DNA from 3 places in the Nocardioides proteolyticus genome. Region 2 is predicted to be linked to each of the others. Evidence: predicted binding sites of a transcription regulator. Region 2 holds the regulator's gene; each other region holds the start of a gene.
What was found. The regulator LexA, encoded in region 2, represses DNA repair genes until DNA is damaged. The targets are predictions, from matches to a motif close to TCGAACANNTGTTCGA.

Region 1: the regulator LexA is predicted to act here: its motif matches at 3,711-3,726, upstream of recA (recombinase RecA).
Region 3: the regulator LexA is predicted to act here: its motif matches at 3,376-3,391, upstream of ACPOLA_RS18140 (alpha-ketoglutarate-dependent dioxygenase AlkB).

Annotation. Positions count from the first base shown of each region.
Region 1 is NZ_JBNBPO030000022.1:19,319-24,871, reverse strand. It holds gene ACPOLA_RS13795 (DUF3037 domain-containing protein) at 1-264, opposite strand, end outside; gene ACPOLA_RS13790 (HipA family kinase) at 261-1,031, opposite strand; gene ACPOLA_RS13785 (PPK2 family polyphosphate kinase) at 1,045-1,911, opposite strand; gene ACPOLA_RS13780 (regulatory protein RecX) at 1,958-2,497, opposite strand; gene recA (recombinase RecA) at 2,497-3,546, opposite strand; gene ACPOLA_RS13770 (hypothetical protein) at 3,777-4,310, opposite strand; gene ACPOLA_RS13765 (MFS transporter) at 4,376-5,553, opposite strand, start outside.
Region 2 is NZ_JBNBPO030000036.1:13,254-18,806, forward strand. It holds gene ACPOLA_RS17535 (ATP-dependent DNA helicase) at 1-710, shown strand, start outside; gene ACPOLA_RS17540 (MXAN_6640 family putative metalloprotease) at 704-2,314, opposite strand; gene lexA (transcriptional repressor LexA) at 2,431-3,165, opposite strand; gene ACPOLA_RS17550 (LysM peptidoglycan-binding domain-containing protein) at 3,420-3,815, shown strand; gene ACPOLA_RS17555 (hypothetical protein) at 3,994-4,323, opposite strand; gene ACPOLA_RS17560 (hypothetical protein) at 4,394-4,921, opposite strand; gene nrdR (transcriptional regulator NrdR) at 5,283-5,553, shown strand, end outside.
Region 3 is NZ_JBNBPO030000040.1:18,179-23,731, reverse strand. It holds gene ACPOLA_RS18165 (chorismate mutase) at 1-23, opposite strand, end outside; gene ACPOLA_RS18160 (RtcB family protein) at 305-1,486, shown strand; gene ACPOLA_RS18155 (HD domain-containing protein) at 1,536-2,159, shown strand; gene ACPOLA_RS18150 (DUF8819 family protein) at 2,214-2,591, shown strand; gene ACPOLA_RS18145 (GntR family transcriptional regulator) at 2,598-3,266, opposite strand; gene ACPOLA_RS18140 (alpha-ketoglutarate-dependent dioxygenase AlkB) at 3,412-4,035, shown strand; gene ACPOLA_RS18135 (VOC family protein) at 4,048-4,446, opposite strand; gene ACPOLA_RS18130 (HAD family hydrolase) at 4,498-5,109, opposite strand; gene ACPOLA_RS18125 (3'(2'),5'-bisphosphate nucleotidase CysQ) at 5,113-5,553, opposite strand, start outside.

The DNA of each region.
Region 1 (5,553 bases), on a different contig from region 2:
CACGCCGTAGGCGGTGGCGCGCAGCGCGGGGCCGAAGTCGGCGTGCGCCTCGCCCCGGCAGACCCGGTCGACGGCGTCGAGCGCGTGCTGCACGGCCGCGATGTCGACGGCCGGGTCGAGGGCCCGGAGCCGCGCCTCGTCGACGGCGCTGCGCACGCCGAGGAACTGCTCGTCGGGGCAGTAGAGCACCACGCCGACGTTGACGAACTCCTCGCGCTCGACGCGGGGGACGCAGCGGAGGGTGACGTACTGGTAGGGGTTCACGCCGGTCCCTCTCGCGGGAGCCAGGGCCGGCCGCCGTCGCGCCGGGCCCGGAGGAAGGCCAGGTAGCGCTCACGGAGAGCGGCGGGATCCTCCGCGCCCGGCACCGGGTCCAGCCAGTGGTCGGGCACGTCGTCCACGACGGCCCGCAGCGCGTCGTCGTCGAGCCGCGCGGCGAGTGCCGCGTCCTGCGCCCGTGCCTGGGCGGCATGGCCGCGGAGGATGTGCTCCGAGGCGTCGTACGGCTGGGCCGCGAAGCGCGCCGGATCTCCGGGTCCGCCCGGCCAGGAGTGGTGGAAGTAGAGCGACGCACCGTGGTCGATGGCGTAGAGCACTCCGCGCCAGACCAGCAGGTTGGGGTTGCGCCAGCTGCGGTCGACGTTGGCCGTGAACGCGTCCAGCCACAGCACCCGACCGGCCAGCTCGGGGTCCGGGTCTGTGGTGGGGTCGTAGCCGAAGGCGCCCGGCAGGAAGTCGATGCCGAGGTTGAGGCCGGCGCTCGCGTTGAGCAGGTCCTGGACCTCCTCGTCGGCCTCGTAGCGGGCGATCGCCGGGTCGACGTCGAGGACGACCTGGTCGGGCGTGGGGACGTCGAGCAGCCGGGCGAGGCCGGCGACCACGACCTCGGCCACCAGCACCCGCGGCCCTTGGCCGGCGCCGTGGAACTTGCACACGTAGGTGCCGAGGTCCTCGGCCTCCACCACGCCCGGCAGGCTGCCGCCCTCACGGAGCGGCGTGACGTAGCGGGTCACCCGAACCGTCGGCATCATGCGACCGATCCTGTCAGACCGGCGGGGTCTCCTCGGTCAGCAGGCGCTTCTGCTCCTCGACGTCGAAGTCGGCGGCGGGCCAGCCGAGATCCAGCGAGCTGAGCGCGTCGTGCAGCAGGGTGCCGACGGCGAGGTTGCGGTACCACTTCCTGTTCGCCGGTACGACGTGCCACGGGGCGACGTCGGTGTTGGTGCGCTCGATCGCGATCCGGTAGGCCTCCTGGTAGGCCGGCCAGCGCCTCCGCTCCGCGAGGTCGCCGGTGTTGTACTTCCAGTGCTTCTCCGGCTTCTCCAGCCGCGCGAGCAGCCGCTTCCTCTGCTCCTCCGCCGAGATGTGCAGCATGCACTTGACGATCGTGGTGCCGCTCGCCGCGAGGTCGGCCTCGAACTCGTTGATCGCGTCGTAGCGCCGCTCGATCTCCTCCGCTGGCGCGAGGTCGCGGACCCGGGCGATCAGCACGTCCTCGTAGTGCGAGCGGTCGAAGACGCCGACGAACCCGACGGGCGGCAGTGCCCGGGCGATCCGCCACAGGAAGTCCTGGGCGAGCTCCTCCTCGGTCGGCGCCTTGAACGAGGTGATTCGCACGCCCTGCGGGTCGACCAGGCCGACCGTCGAGCGGAGGGTGCCTCCCTTGCCCGAGGTGTCCATGCCCTGGAGCACCAGAAGGAGGTTGCGGGTGCCTCCGGCGACGCCCTCGGCGAAGAGACGCTCCTGGAGGTCGGCCAGCTCGGGCCCCATCGCGTACAGCGCCGCCTTCCCCGTCGCCTTGTCGCCGTCGAAGCCGGGCGTCGCGTCGGTGTCGATCGAGGCCAGGTCGACCGGCCCCTGCGGGACCCGGAGCAGGGAGGTGAGGTGGGAGGTCGGGAAGGGCGAGCTCATCCGGCCAGTGTGCCTGCCGGCGGATGCGGGCGGCCGGCGCGCCCGCTCAGGCCAGGTCGGTGGAGCCGGAGTCGTCGTCGACCATGCGGAGCTCGTCCTTCACCACCGCGAACGCCATCCCGGACGGGTAGCCCTTGCGGGCGAGCATGCCGACGAGTCGCCGTGCGGCGACCTGCTCCTCGAGGCCGCGCATGGAGCGGAGCTTCTTGCGCACCAGCCGTCGGGCGGCGGCCTCCTCGTCGCCGGGGTCGACCTCGGCGAGCACCGCGCGGGCCGTCTCGTCGGCGATGCCCTTGCGGCGCAGCTCCACGGCCAGGGCCGGGCGCGCGAGGCCGCGGGTGCGCTGCCGGCTGTCGACCCAGGCCCGGGCGAAGGCCTCGTCGTCGACCAGACCGACCTCCTCGAACCGGTCGAGCAGGGGGCCCGCCACGTCGTCGGGGACGTTGCGGCGGGCCAGCCGCTCCGCCAGCTCCTTGCGGCTGCGCGCCTGGCGGCTGAGCTGGTCGAGGAGGATGGTGCGGGCCACCGACTCGGGGTCGGCGTCCTCGGTCCAGCCGTCGTCGTCCGGCGGCTCAGCGCTGGGCATCAGAAGCTGTCGACGCCGATCGGCTCGTCGGAGAGGTCGTCGTCGCCGTCGACCTGCGGGGTGACGCCGAGCTTCTCGAGGATCTTCTTCTCGAGCTCGTTGGCGAGGTCGGGGTTGTCGCGGAGGAAGCCGCGCGCGTTCTCCTTGCCCTGGCCGAGCTGGTCGCCCTCGTAGGTGTACCAGGCGCCGGCCTTGCGGACGAGGCCCGCCTCGACGCCGACGTCGATCAGGCCGCCCTCGCGGCTGATGCCCTTGCCGTACATGATGTCGAACTCGGCCTGCTTGAACGGCGGGGCGACCTTGTTCTTCACGACCTTGACCCGGGTGCGGTTGCCGACCATGTCGGTACCGTCCTTGAGGGTCTCGATCCGGCGCACGTCGAGGCGCACCGAGGAGTAGAACTTCAGCGCCCGACCACCGGTGGTCGTCTCGGGCGAGCCGAACATCACGCCGATCTTCTCGCGGAGCTGGTTGATGAAGATCGCGGTCGTCTTGGAGTTGTTGAGCGCACCGGTCATCTTGCGCAGCGCCTGGCTCATCAGTCGCGCCTGGAGGCCGACGTGGCTGTCGCCCATCTCGCCCTCGATCTCGGCGCGCGGCACGAGCGCGGCCACCGAGTCGATGACGATCAGGTCGAGCGCGCCGGAGCGGATCAGCATGTCGGCGATCTCGAGGGCCTGCTCGCCGGAGTCGGGCTGGGAGACGAGCAGCGCGTCAGTGTCGACGCCGAGGGCCTTGGCGTACTCCGGGTCGAGGGCGTGCTCGGCGTCGACGAACGCCACGATCCCGCCCGCCGCCTGGGCGTTGGCCACGGCGTGCAGGGCGACGGTGGTCTTGCCGCTGGACTCCGGGCCGTAGACCTCCACCACCCGGCCCCGGGGCAGCCCGCCGATGCCGAGCGCCACGTCGAGGGCGATCGAGCCGGTCGGGATCACGTCGAGGGGCGCCCGGGTGTCGTCACCGAGCCTCATCACCGAGCCCTTGCCGTACTGCTTCTCGATGGTGAGCAGTGCGGCGTCGAGCGCCTTCATCCGGTCATCGCCAGCCATGTGCCTCAGTCCTTGTGTCGGGGTGGAGCCAGGTACATCGGCGACGCTAGGGCGAGGCTCCGACACAGCCTGGTCAGCCGTGTCGCCGTTGTGGACAGCCCGCCCCGGCGTCGTACCTGTGGACGGCCGGTGGCTTCCCCGGTCCGCCGTGGGCACCACCCTAGACGAACACGTGTTCGAAGTGCGCCACGCCGCGTCGGCGTGTCGGAGACGTCCCGCGCCGGTCCGGCTCAGGCCGGTCCGCAGGTGATGGCGTTGTCGCGCACCGCGACGTCCTCGTAGAGCCCGCCGGCGTTCGCGCCCGCCTCGCCGTAGGCGACGATCGTCCCGTGGCAGCGGACGCCGTTGGTGTCGGCCTCGATGGTGCAGGTCCACTCCGGCGCCCGCGCGTTGAGGTTCGTCCCGTCCTCACCCGGCGCCGAGCACGTCACGTCCTCGCCGTCGGCGAAGAAGAGGTCGCTGCCCTCCACGTCCTCCGCGACGATCATCGCCTGGCGGGCCGCCTCGCCCTCGGCGTCGACCAGGGTGATCTCGAGGCCGCCGCCGGCCGACGTCTCGCCGAGGCCGGGACTCGACGAGGAGGTCCCGGTCGGCGCGGTGGAGGTCGCCGGGTCGGGCTCCGGCGCCGAGCTCGACGCGCCGGCGGTGGTGTCGGCGCCCTCGTCCTCGTCGCCGCCACCGCACGCGGTCAGCACCGCGGCCAGGAGCAGGACCGGAACGGCACTGGCGAGCCTTGTGACCTGGCGCACTGGAACGACCCCCACGACGAGCACTGGATCTGTCACCCGAGGACCGGATCCTGCCACGTCGCGGCCCCTGCCGCGACCGATCAGGACGGCTGGGGGCGCAGCCCGGCCCGGGCGGCCGCGCCGATCACGCCGGCGACGAGGGCCAGGCTGACCAGTGCCAGCGCCGGGTAGTCCGCGAGACCCACCACCACGCCGGCCAGCGCGCCGGCCGCGGCGGCGGTCAACCCCATGACGAGGTCCGCCACCCCCTGCACGTCGGTACGGGCGGCGATCGGCGCGTGCTCGGCGACCATGGTGGAGGACGACACCATGGCCAGCGACCAGCCGACGCCGAGCAGGAACAGCCCGCCGGTCACCTGCCACGACATCCCGGTCGGCGCGGAGGCGCACAGCAGGAGCGCGACCAGCAGGACCGCTCCCCCACCGCCGAGGACCTGCGGGCGGCCCACCCGGTCGGCGAGCCAGCCGACCACGGGCGAGAACGCGAACATGCCGAGCACGTGCACGCTGATCACGATGCCGATGACCTCCAGGCCGGCGCCGCCGTGCTCCATGTGGAGCGGCGTCATCACCATCACCCCGATCATCGTGGCGTGGGCCAGGGCCAGGCCGGCGATGGCATAGCCGAGCACCGGCCGGTCGCGCACCGCCTGCCGGGCGCGCGACCACGCCGTGCCGGTCGGTGGGCCGGTCGGCGCCCTCCCGTCGCCGGCCGCGTGCCGCTGGGCGACGAGCAGCGGGTCGGGCCGCAGCAGCACACCGACGAGCAGCGCGGCCAGCACCATCCCTACGGCACCCAGCGCGAAGGGGCCCGTCAGCTCGGGGATGTCGACGGCGTCCGCGAGCGCTCCGGCGGGCCCGGTGAGGTTGGGGCCGGCGACGGCGCCGATCGTGGTGGCCCAGACCACCATCGACAGCGAGCGGCCACGGGTGGTGTCGGACGCGAGGTCGGTCGCGGCGTAGCGCGACGCGTTGTTGGCGGAGGTGCCGGCTCCGAGCATCACCGCGCCGACCAGCAGCAGGGCCATGGACCCGACGACGCCGGACAGCACGGCGAGTCCACCGCCGGCCCCGCCGACGAGGTACGCCGTCACCAGGCCGGCCCGGCGTCCCCGCCGCGCCATGAGCGGCGCGAGGAGGAAGGAGATCACCGCCGCGCCGAGCACCTGCGCCGTCTGGGCGAGCCCGGACATCGCCTCGGAGCCGGAGAGGTCGCGCGCGAGCAGGGAGGCGGTGGCGATGCCGATCGTGATCCCGA
Region 2 (5,553 bases):
CGAGCCCCGACGACCTCCCCGACGACGCGCAGCCGTGGGTCGGCATCGACGTCGGCAGCCCGTTCGACTACCCCAAGCAGGCGATCCTGTACGTCGCCCGCCACCTCTCACCGCCGGGGCGCGACGGCCTGGGCCGGGCCCAGCTCGACGAGATCACCGAGCTGGTGGACGCCGCCGAGGGCCGCACCCTCGGGCTGTTCTCCAGCCGCCGCGCCGCGGAGACGGCGGCCGAGCACGTGCGCGCCCGGCTGCCGCACCTGACCACGCTGGCCCAGGGTGACGCGCAGCTGCCCGAGCTGGCCCGGCAGTTCGTCGACGACCCCCACACCTGCCTGTTCGGCACGCTCGGCCTCTGGCAGGGCCTCGACGTCCCGGGCGACACCTGCCAGCTGGTGATCATCGACCGGATCCCGTTCCCGCGCCCCGACGACCCGCTGATGTCGGCGCGCCAGAAGGCCGTCGACAAGGCCGGCGGCAACGGCTTCATGCAGGTCGCCGCCACCCACGCCGCGCTGCTCCTGGCGCAGGGCGCCGGCCGGCTGGTGCGCACGCACGCCGACCGGGGTGTCGTGGCGGTGCTCGACCCGAGGCTCGCGACGGCGCGCTACGGCTCGTTCCTCAAGGCCAGCCTGCCGCCGATGTGGCCGACCACGGACCCGCAGGTGGTGCGGAAGGCGCTTGCGCGCCTGTCGGCGGCCGCCGGTCAGTGATAGGCGCGCACGTTGACGAGCTGCCGCACGCTCTCCTCGAGCGGGTAGCCGCGGCAGGTGAACGTGGGATCGTTGATCGTGTAGCAGTCGGTCTGGCGCTGATCGGCGTTCACCACGGTGGCCTCGATCCAGTCCACCCGGCTGCCGAAGCCGCGGGTCGTCGTGGCTGCCGCTGCGCCGTCGAGGCGCAGCCGGTGCATGGTCGGGGCGCGGCCCTTGCGCTTGACCGTGATGATGGCCGCGCTGTCCGCCCCCGCGTCGAGGGCAACGTCGATCCGGAGTTTCCAGGTCTTCCCCATGGCGCCCGACGGCACGTAGCGCAGCGTCTTCGCCGCCAGTTGGTTCACCGGGAAGCGGAGATTCTTCTCCCGAGCCCGTGCGGTGATTCGGTTGATCTGGGCGGGAGCGGCGACCGGATAGGCCGCTCCCTCCTCGTAGTACCGCGCCGGCTGCCGGTTGCGGGCCGCGAAGCTCGAGAGCTGCGTCGATAGGTCCGTGCCGCGCTCGGCCAGGGCGGCCTCGATGGCGGGCAGCGAGTACCCGTCGTCGCCCGCGCCTATGGCATTCGTCCACATCTTCCGGACGATCACCGGCAGGCCGGCCTGGGAGTAGCTGAAGCGCTCGGTGAGGTGGCGGAAGAAGATCCAGGCGCCGTACTCCGATCCGCCGGCGGCGAGGTTCAGGGGCTGGTCCGGCCGCGCCAGCGGGCCGTAGCGCAGGTAGTAGCGGTTGTCGTCGACCGAGTCGTAGATCTCGTCCTCCGCCCAGGTCGCCGTGGCCTCCATGAACCAGCTGTCCTCGTAGGCGTCGTAGGCGAACTGGACGGCGTGGAAGAGCTCGTGGGCGGCGGTGACCTTCAGCAGGTCCGAGGAGCTGGCGCTGGTGCCGTACTCGGCTGCGGAGTAGTCGTTGTCGAGCACGCAGTAGGCGGCGTACGGCGCGTGGCGGGAGACGCCGCGGTCGCTGGTGCAGTAGCCGTAGTAGCCCATGCTGCCGATGTCGGCGAGGTAGATGTCCAGCTTCCAGCTGCCCCCGCGGCCGCGGTCGTTCTTCGGCGCGCGGTAGCCGGCCCGCTTGTAGCGCTCGGCGACGCTGTTGGTGACGCGCAGCACCTTGGCGGCGTAGGCGTCCGAGGCCCGGTCGTAGGACTCGCGCACCCAGTGCACGCAGACCCGGGTGCCGCACTTGCGGGCGTCCGACGCCTGGCGGCTCCAGCAGGCGATGCCGTCGCACCCGCCGTCGGAGCCGTCCGGGCGGGCCAGGATCCGCTCGGCGTCGGCCTGCCGGTGGCGGGGGAGGTCGTCCTTCACGGCCGCGAGGTCGCGCAGCTCGAGGGTGAGGTCCTTGTGCGTCTCGTGACCGTCGTCGGGGTTGTGGTCCACCGGCGGCGGCGTGCTGCCGTCGATGAGGCCCTCGACCTTCTCCAGCGTCTTCTCTGCGACCTCCGCGGGGTCGCCCGGGCCGGCGGTGGCGCCGGGCGCGGTGGGGTCGGCGGGACCGGTCTCATCAGCCTGCGCGGCGCCGCCCAGCAGCGGCATGACGAGCAGGCTGGCGACGAGGGACAGGAGCAGCCCCGAGAGGGGGGACCGGCTGCTGGAGGTCATGGGGTGCGGCCTTCGCGGGTCGGCGACGAGTGACCCGGCGACTTTACGTTGTCGGCCCGCGAACGAGGCATTTATCGCCCGAGCCGACGTGTCGTTCCCGGTGCCGGGCCGAGCGGCTAGACGCGGCGGAGGACGGCGGTGACCTTGCCGAGGATGGTGGCGTGGGTGCCGTCGATCGGCTCGAAGGCCGGGTTGTGCGGCAGCAGCCACACCCGTCCGTCCTTGCGCTGGAAGGTCTTGACCGTCGCCTCGCCGTCGATCATCGCCGCGACGATCTCGCCGTTCTCGGCGGTGGGCTGCTGGCGGATGACGACGTAGTCGCCGTCGCAGATCGCGGCGTCGATCATCGACTCGCCGCTGACCTCGAGCAGGAAGAGCTGGCCGTCGCCGACGAGCTGGCGGGGGAGCGGGAAGACGTCCTCCACGCGCTCCTCGGCGAGGATGGGGCCACCGGCGGCGATCCGGCCGACCACGGGCACGTTCGCGGGCACGGGAGCGGCGTCACCGATGCCCGTCTCGTCGAACCCGGTCTGCTCGGGGTCGGCGACGTTGCCGATCGCCTTGCGCGCCGCCATCACCTCGGGGAGGAACACCTCGAGTGCGCGCGGCCGGTTGGGGTCGCGCTTGAGGTAGCCCTTCTCCTCGAGGACCCGGAGCTGGTGGGCGACGCTGGAGGTGCTCGTGAGGCCGACCGCCTGGCCGATCTCGCGCATGCTCGGCGGGTAGCCCCGCTTCTCGATGCTGTCCTTGATGTGGGCCAGCACCCGCTGCTGCCGGGGGGTGAGACCGGTGGCGTCGGGGGGCCCGTCGGGCAGCTCGGCCACGCCGCGGCCCGCCTTCTTGTCGGCCATCTGAGTGCCCTCCAGTTCCGGTGTGTCGATGTGCCGACGCTAACCGAAGACGCGGGCCGGTTTCAAACGTCTGTTCGAACGGCGTGTCGCCCTCGTCCCTTCGAACGCACGTTCGACGAGGGGCTGGACTTGTTCGAACACATGATCTAGCCTCGTACACATGTTCGATCGAACGCATGATCGACCGGCTTGTGTCGGACCGACTGCGTAGACATCGCTCCGCGACCCACCCGCTCCTTCCCCCGGAGGTCACCATGAGCACGATCACCCTCGCCCCGCACGTCTCCGCCCGCCCCGCCCACCCTTCCGACCCTTCCCGCCCCTCTCGTGCCGCCCGCCCGTCCGGTCAGGTCCGCCTGACCCGCCGGGGCCGGCTGGCCGTCCTGGTGATCGCGCTGGCGCTCCTCGCCGCCCTCGTCGTGGCGCTCGCCGGAGGCTCCGTGGCCACCGACGAGCGGGGAGCGGCGGCCCAGGTCGAGGTGGTCACCGTCGCCCCCGGCGACACGCTGTGGGACATCGCCAGCGAGGCGGCCGCGGCCACCGGTGCCGGCGACGTGCGCGACATGATGGAGCGCATCCAGCGGCTCAACACGCTGGACTCGAGCCTGGTCTACGCCGGCCAGGAGCTGCGGGTGCCGGCAGCGGAGTAGCACCCGGCTGCCGTCGCAGCCGCCACCGACCCGTCCGCCGCCTCGACCCCGGCGGACGCGAACGGGCCCACCGACCCCGGGCCCACAGGGGAAGGCGAGGGGCGAGGCCACCGACCCCGGCCTCGCCCCTCGCGCTGTTCGAGGCCGGAGCGAGCGCCTCCCCGTCGGCGAGGCTCGACTAGCGAGCGGCGCGCTTGCCGCCCTTCGGCGTGGAGGGATCGCGCTTCGGCTTCGGCTCCGGCGCCGCGGCCAGCCCGATCGCCCGCGCGAACCGCACGGCCAGCATGAACGCGAGGAAGAGGCAGAGCATGGCTCCCAGGGCCGCCACGGCGAGGAAGCCCCAGGCGGCCTTGTCGCCTTCGTGCCGGGCCGTCGCGCCGAAGTCGATCGCGGCGAAGACCAGGTATCCCCAAGCGACGATCGCGAAGGTGATGCCGACCGCGAGCAGGAGCAGGTCGGCTCGGAACCGCCGCTTCGGCCTGTCGCCCGCCCGCTTCCCTGCTCCCACGGCGGTCATTGTGTCCGATGGGTGTCTGGGTGCGGTGACCAACCCGCCGGAGGGTGCGGGCGATCGGCGGTCAGGCGCTCTCGGTCACCGCGTAGGAGATCCCGGCGCTGCCGTCGCCATTGTCGCCGACCGACAGCACGACCTCGTACTCGCCGTTGCTGAGGGTCGCCAGCTCGCCGTACTCCTGACCCTCGCCGACCTCGAAGCCGGCGTCCTCGAGCGCGCTCTTGGCCTCGGCGTAGACGTCCTGCGCGGACCCGTCCTCCGTGGCGGCCAGCTGCCAGGACTTGGTGCCGTCCGACTCGTTGGCGATGCCGTAGGTGACCTCGCCGACGACCGGCACGTCGTCGGGGAAGTCGTCGGGGATCTTCGCTCCGCTGGAGAAGGAACCGTCCTCGCCCTCCACGGAGTAGCCCCCGTCCTCGTCGAGGTCGACGTCGACCTTTTCGCCGTTCTCCTCGGCGGCCTGCTCGATCGCCTTCTCCGTGGCCTGCTCGGCAGCCTCACCGCAGGCGGTGAGCGCGAGGGGCAGGGCGACGGCGACGGCGGTCGCGGCGAGGGCGCGACGGGCGCGACGGGACGAGGACGACTTGCGCATGGGGGATCTCCTGAGTCGGCTCGCCTGCACAGGCGAGCATGCGGGGGCGCGGCCCCGAGGCCGACGAGAGGCGGGCGGATTCCGAGACGACACGCCCGTGCTGAACGGTACGGGGAACAGCGTTCCTGCGTGGTGACCTGCGCAAACACGGCCGCGGAAAATTTGTGCCCGACTCGTCCGGCGTTCCGCTTGCACCCCTCGTGGCCGGGGCGTACGGTTACCACTACATCTAGTAGTTACAACGATGTAGTTCTCCACATCTAGTTCACAGAGCGGGGGCGTGGAGTGCACAGGCGGCCGGGTGGTTCTGCACAGCCGGCCGGTTGATCTCCACAGCCAGCGGACCCGGGAGGGGGAGCCGATGCACTGTCCGTACTGCAAGCACGACGACACCCGGGTCCTCGACTCCCGCGTTGCCGACGACGGCTGCTCGATCCGCCGCCGCCGGGTGTGCCAGGAGTGTGAGAAGCGGTTCACCACCGTCGAGGCGATGCAGCTGACGGTGCTCAAGCGCTCCGGCGCCACCGAGCCGTTCCACCGCGAGAAGGCCGTCGCCGGCGTCCGCAAGGCGTGCAAGGGCCGGCCCGTCGACGAGGACGACCTCGCCCGCCTCGGCCAGGAGGTCGAGGACC
Region 3 (5,553 bases), on a different contig from region 2:
TCTTCTGCGCTCACAAGCCGCATCCTCCCATCTCGCGCGCCGCATCCTCCCACCTCGCGCGCCGCATCCTCCCACCTCGCGCGCCAGATCCTCCCACCTCGCGCGCCAGATCCTCCCACCTCGCGCGCCGGATCCTCCCACCTCGCGCGCCGGAACCTCCCACTTCGTGGGGGTGGGGGGGTGGTCGTACCGGGTGGGAAATGCAGTGTGCAAGCGGATTGCGGGTACCTAATCTCGTCCGGCTCGCGAAAGCCGCGGGCAGGACACCGACGGGACAGGAGAGGCCACCGGCCAGGACGAGAAGATGGAGAAGATCACCCCGAAGCTCATGAACTGGGCTTCGATCCTCGAGCAGGGCACCCGCGACCAGGCGGTGACGACGGCGTCGATGCCGTTCATCCACCCGCACCTCGCGCTGATGCCCGACGCGCACCTCGGATTGGGCGCGACGGTGGGTTCGGTCATCCCGACCCTCGGCGCGATCATCCCGGCGGCGGTGGGCGTCGACATCGGCTGCGGCATGATCGCCGTGCGGACCCAGTACACCGCCGACCAGCTGCCGGCCGACCGGCGGCCGCTGCGGGAGGCCATCGAGCGCGCCGTGCCGCTGAGCGCGGGCGCCGCCAACCGAAAGGTCTCCCGCGAGCACACCGAGCGGCGGCTCGAGGTGCTCGCCCGGGAGGCCGAGCAGGCCGGCTTCGACCCGGCGGGCTACGCCGCCAGGTGGGACCTGCAGCTGGGCACGCTCGGTTCGGGCAACCACTTCATCGAGGTCACGGTCGACGAGGAGCAGCGGGTGTGGCTGTTCCTGCACTCCGGCTCCCGCGGCGTCGGCAACAAGATCGCCCAGCGGCACATCAAGGTCGCCCAGCGGCTGTGCGAGAAGTGGCACATCGACCTGCCGCACCGCGACCTGGCCTACCTGGCCGAGGACACCGACGAGTTCTGGACCTACATCCGGGAGATGCGCTGGGCCCAGCACTACGCGCTGCTCAATCGGGAGGAGATGATGGACCGCGTGGTGCGGCAGTTCGCCGAGTGGGTCGGCGCCACGGACGCCAAGGACGTGGAGCGGTGCGAGGAGATCAACTGCCACCACAACTACACCGAGCAGGAGACCCACTACGGCCGGACCGTGTGGCTCTCCCGCAAGGGAGCCATCAACGCCGAGCAGGGGCGGATGGGTCTGATCCCCGGCTCGATGGGGACGGCGTCGTACGTCGTGGCGGGCAAGGGCAACCCGGTCTCGCTCAACTCCGCGCCGCACGGTGCCGGCCGGGAGTACTCCCGCTCGCGGGCCCGCCGCACCTTCACGCGGGAGCAGCTGCGCGAGGCGATGACGGGCATCGAGTACCGCGACACCGACGCGTTCATCGACGAGATCCCCGCGGCGTACAAGGACATCGACCGGGTCATGGCGGACGCCGCGGACCTGGTGGAGATCCGGCACACGCTGCGGCAGGTCGTGAACGTCAAGGGCGACTGAGGCGGGTGGCCCCTGGCAGCGGCCGGGGCGGGTCGGTTTGAATAGGGGGATGGAGGACGACCATCCATCTCCCCTCGACCTGCCCTGGCCGCTGACCGGCGCCGACCGGCTGCGCGACGAGCTCCTGGCCGCCTACGGCGAGCCGACCCGGGCCCACCACGGACCACGGCACCTGAGCGAGGTGCTGCACCGGCTCGCGGAGCTGGCAGCCGCGGGCACCCCGTTCGATCGGACCCCGGTGCTCCTCGCCGCGTGGTTCCACGACGCCGTGTACGACGGCGAGCGGGACGCCGAGGAGCGCTCGGCCACCTGGGCGGAGGAGGCGCTGCCCGCACTGACCGACGAGGCGACCGTCGTGGAGGTCGCCCGGCTGGTGCGGCTCACCGAGCACCACCGCCCGGAGCCGCACGACGACAACGGCTGCGCGCTCAGCGACGCCGACCTCGCGATCCTGGCGGAGCCGCCGGACCGGTACGCGCAGTACGTCGCCGCGGTCCGACAAGAGTACGGCCACCTGCCCGACGACGTGTTCGCGGCCGGCCGGGCCGACGTGCTGCGCGAGCTCGCCAGCAAGCCACAGCTGTTCCACACCGCCCACGGGCGCGCGCACTGGGAGGACCCGGCGCGCCGCAACATGGCGCTGGAGCTGGAGAAGCTGCAGCCGGAGGGCTGAGCCGGACCGGAGCGGGCACGTCCCTGGCCGGTCCGTCACCCCGGCCCCCGCACAATGGGAGCTGTGGACGACAGCGTGATCTACGTGGCCCGGGCGCACGTGCTGGCCGACCTCCAGGCCCGCGGGCTCACCACGCCCGGCGCGGTCACCCTCCTCGAGGACGCCTGCTCGGAGCGGAAGTGGTGGCTCGAGCAGTGGCCGGACGGAGCGCCCTACATCGCCGGGCTGGTGGCGCAGGACGTGCAGGACGCCCTCGCCGACACCTTCGGCCGCACCCAGCGCGAGGGGCTCTGGCCGGTGTGCACCCGATGCGACGGCGAGCCGGTGCACGCGCTGCACATCGAGCCCGACCTGGGCGGGCCCGACCCGCACTGGGTGTGCGAGGAGAGCGGCCAGCCGGTCGCGCCGCTGGGCGGGCTCGCCCACGCCTGAGCGGGCTCAGCCGCGCAGCTGCACGCAGACCTTGTGCTGGTCGCCGCGGAACACGGTGCGCGAGACCTCGATCACGACGTCCCCCCACAGCGCCTTGCGCGAGTGGCGGAGGACGACGCCCCCGACGGCGATCTCCAGTGCCGCGGCCTCGTCCTCGCTCGCGACGCCCGCGGACATCGAGTCCTCGGCCCACGTCGGTCGGCGACCGCGCGCCGCGAGGTCGTCGTACAGGCTGGCCGGCAGGCGCTCGAGCAGGCCCGGCACCAGCGACTCGGGCAGGTAGGCGTCGGACAGGCAGACCGGTCGCCCGTCGGCCAGCCGCAGCCGCCGCCAGTGGATCACCGGCTGGTCGGGCCCGATGCCCAGCGTGCTGGCCAGCCGCGTGGAGGGTCGCCGCCGCGCCGCCACCAGCGTCCGCGCCTCCGCGACCTGTCCGCGCCGGGCGAACTCCTCGGTCAGGCTGCTGATCCCGGTCGGCACCCGGGCCGGACGGGCGACGAACGTCCCGCGGCCGGGGAAGCGCTCGAGGACGCCCTCGGCGACCAGCGCGTCCAGGGCCTGCCGGACGGTCATCCTGGCGACACCGAAGCGGTCGACGAGGTCCCTCTCCGACGGCGCCGCGGTGCCCGGGGCACTGTCGGCGACGAGGTCGCGGACGTACTCCCGGATTGTCACGTGCTTCAACGAGCGGCCCATCGTCCCCCCTGAACTCTGCTGCCAAGTCGGAGCGTACGTCTCCGTCCCGGCCGGCGGAGGTTGAAAGTGCAAAAACCCGCACCGTGGACCGAACATACGTTCGAGCATGACTTATGATGGAGACATGGAGCTGGCCTTCCAGAGCACCCTGTTCGAGCCACCCACTCGGGCGACCACGGCCGGGATCACCCGCCGGCCACTCAGCGCCGGCGCCTGGGTCGACGTGGCGCGCGGCTGGCTGCCGGACGCCGACGACGTGTTCGCGACGCTCGCCCGGGAGGTCCCGTGGCGTGCCGAGCGGCGGACGATGTACGACCGGGTGGTCGACGTACCCCGCCTGGTGCACACCTACATGATCGGCGAGGAGCTGCCCCATCCCGCGCTCACCGCCGCGCGCGACGCCCTCACCGAGCACTACCTGGCCGAGCTCGGCGAGCCGTTCCGCACGGCCGGCTGCTGCTACTACCGCGACGGCCGCGACAGCGTGGCCTGGCACGGCGACACCATCGGCCGCGGCTCCAGCCAGGACACCATGGTCGCCATCGTGTCCGTGGGCGACCCGCGCCGCCTCCACCTGCGTCCCCGCGACCCCGAGCGGCGCGAGGAGTCCTTCTCCGTCGAGATGGGGCACGGCGACCTGGTGGTGATGGGCGGGTCGTGCCAGCGCACCTGGGAGCACGCCGTGCCGAAGGTGTCCGCCGCCGGACCGCGGATCTCGGTCCAGTTCCGTCCGCTGAACGTCTTCTGAGTCGAGCGCCGCCTAGCCGGTTGCCGCGACCTCGGCCTCGGACCGCAGGATGCAGAACTCGTTGCCCTCCGGGTCGGCGAGCACCACCCACCCGGTGCCGGGACCATACTTCCCGCGGTGGTCGGCGACCTGCCGCGCCCCGTGGGCGAGCAGCCGGTCGAGCTCCTCGTCCCGCGTGCCGGCCCGCGGGCGGAGGTCGAAGTGGACCCGGTTCTTCACCGTCTTGCCCTCGGGCACCTCGAGGAAGAGCACCCGGTGCCCGGTCGCGGGGTCGACGATGGTGCACTCCTCGTGACCGGGGAGGTTCGGGTCGTCGGCGACGTCGACGTACCCAAGGACGGGCTTCCACCACGCGGAGAGCTCGTAGGCGTTGCCGCAGTCGACAGTGGTGTGCGAGATGTACGACGTCACCGCGCCACTCTCGCGGCTGCTTCTCGCCCGCTCAAGAGGTTTCGAGATGCGTCAGGCCACGCGGACGCCGTGCCGCTCCAGGATCTTCAGGAGTCGCTCGTCGCCGTCACCGGTGCTCCACTGCTCCGCGGGCAGCCCGGCCGCACGGGCGCCGGCCACGTAGCGCTCGCTGTCGTCGAGGAACAGGACCTCGTCCGGGCGGGCACCGACGCGCTCCAGCACCGCCTCGAAGAACGCACCGGAGGGCTTCGCCACGCCCAGCTCACAGGAGTAGAAGCAGGTGTCGAACGCCTGGTCGTAGCCCAGCGTCGCGCGCATGTGCCGCGCGCGGGCGGGGTCCTGGTTGGTCCCGAGATGCACGCCGTACCCCTGCGCGCGAAGGCGGGCCACGAGCGCCATCGTCGGCTCGTGCACCTCGATCGCGAGCCACACCTCGTCGTACAGGCGCTGGACGTCGACGTCCTTGCCGGCGGCTCCGACCGCGTCGCGCAGGACCGGGACCAGCTCCACCTCACCGAGCAGGACGGGACTGTCGTCGGGCAGGACGGCCGTGAGAAGCTCGATCGCCCCCTCGCCCAGGTGTGCCGCTAGCAACGCTGGAACGTCGCCGGCGCCGTTCTGCACGACACCGTCGGCGTCGAGCAGGACGTGGCGCACCACCACGGCTCAGTCCGTGCCGTGGTCCGCGACGAAGGCGAGGATCCGGTCGGCGAGCTCCGGACGGCAGACGATGACGTCGGGAAGGTAGACGTCGGCCTGGTTGTAGACCAGGTCGCTCCCGTCGACGCGGGAGGTGAACAGGCCGGCGGCGCGGGCGACCGCGACCGGCGCGGCGGAGTCCCACTCGTACTGCCCGCCCGCGTGCACGTAGGCGTCGGCGACGTCGCGGACCACCGACATCATCTTCACGCCGGCCGAGCCCATCGGCACCAGCTCGGCGTCGAGCTCCTCGGCCAAGGCCTCCACGAACGCCGGCGGGCGGGTGCGCGACACCGCGATGCGCGGCCGGGCACTCGTCCGCGGGGGCACCACCGGCGGCGTGCCGGTGTTGAAGGTCTCGCCCAGCGCGGGCTGCGCGACGGCGCCTGCGGTCAGCGTGCCCTGCTC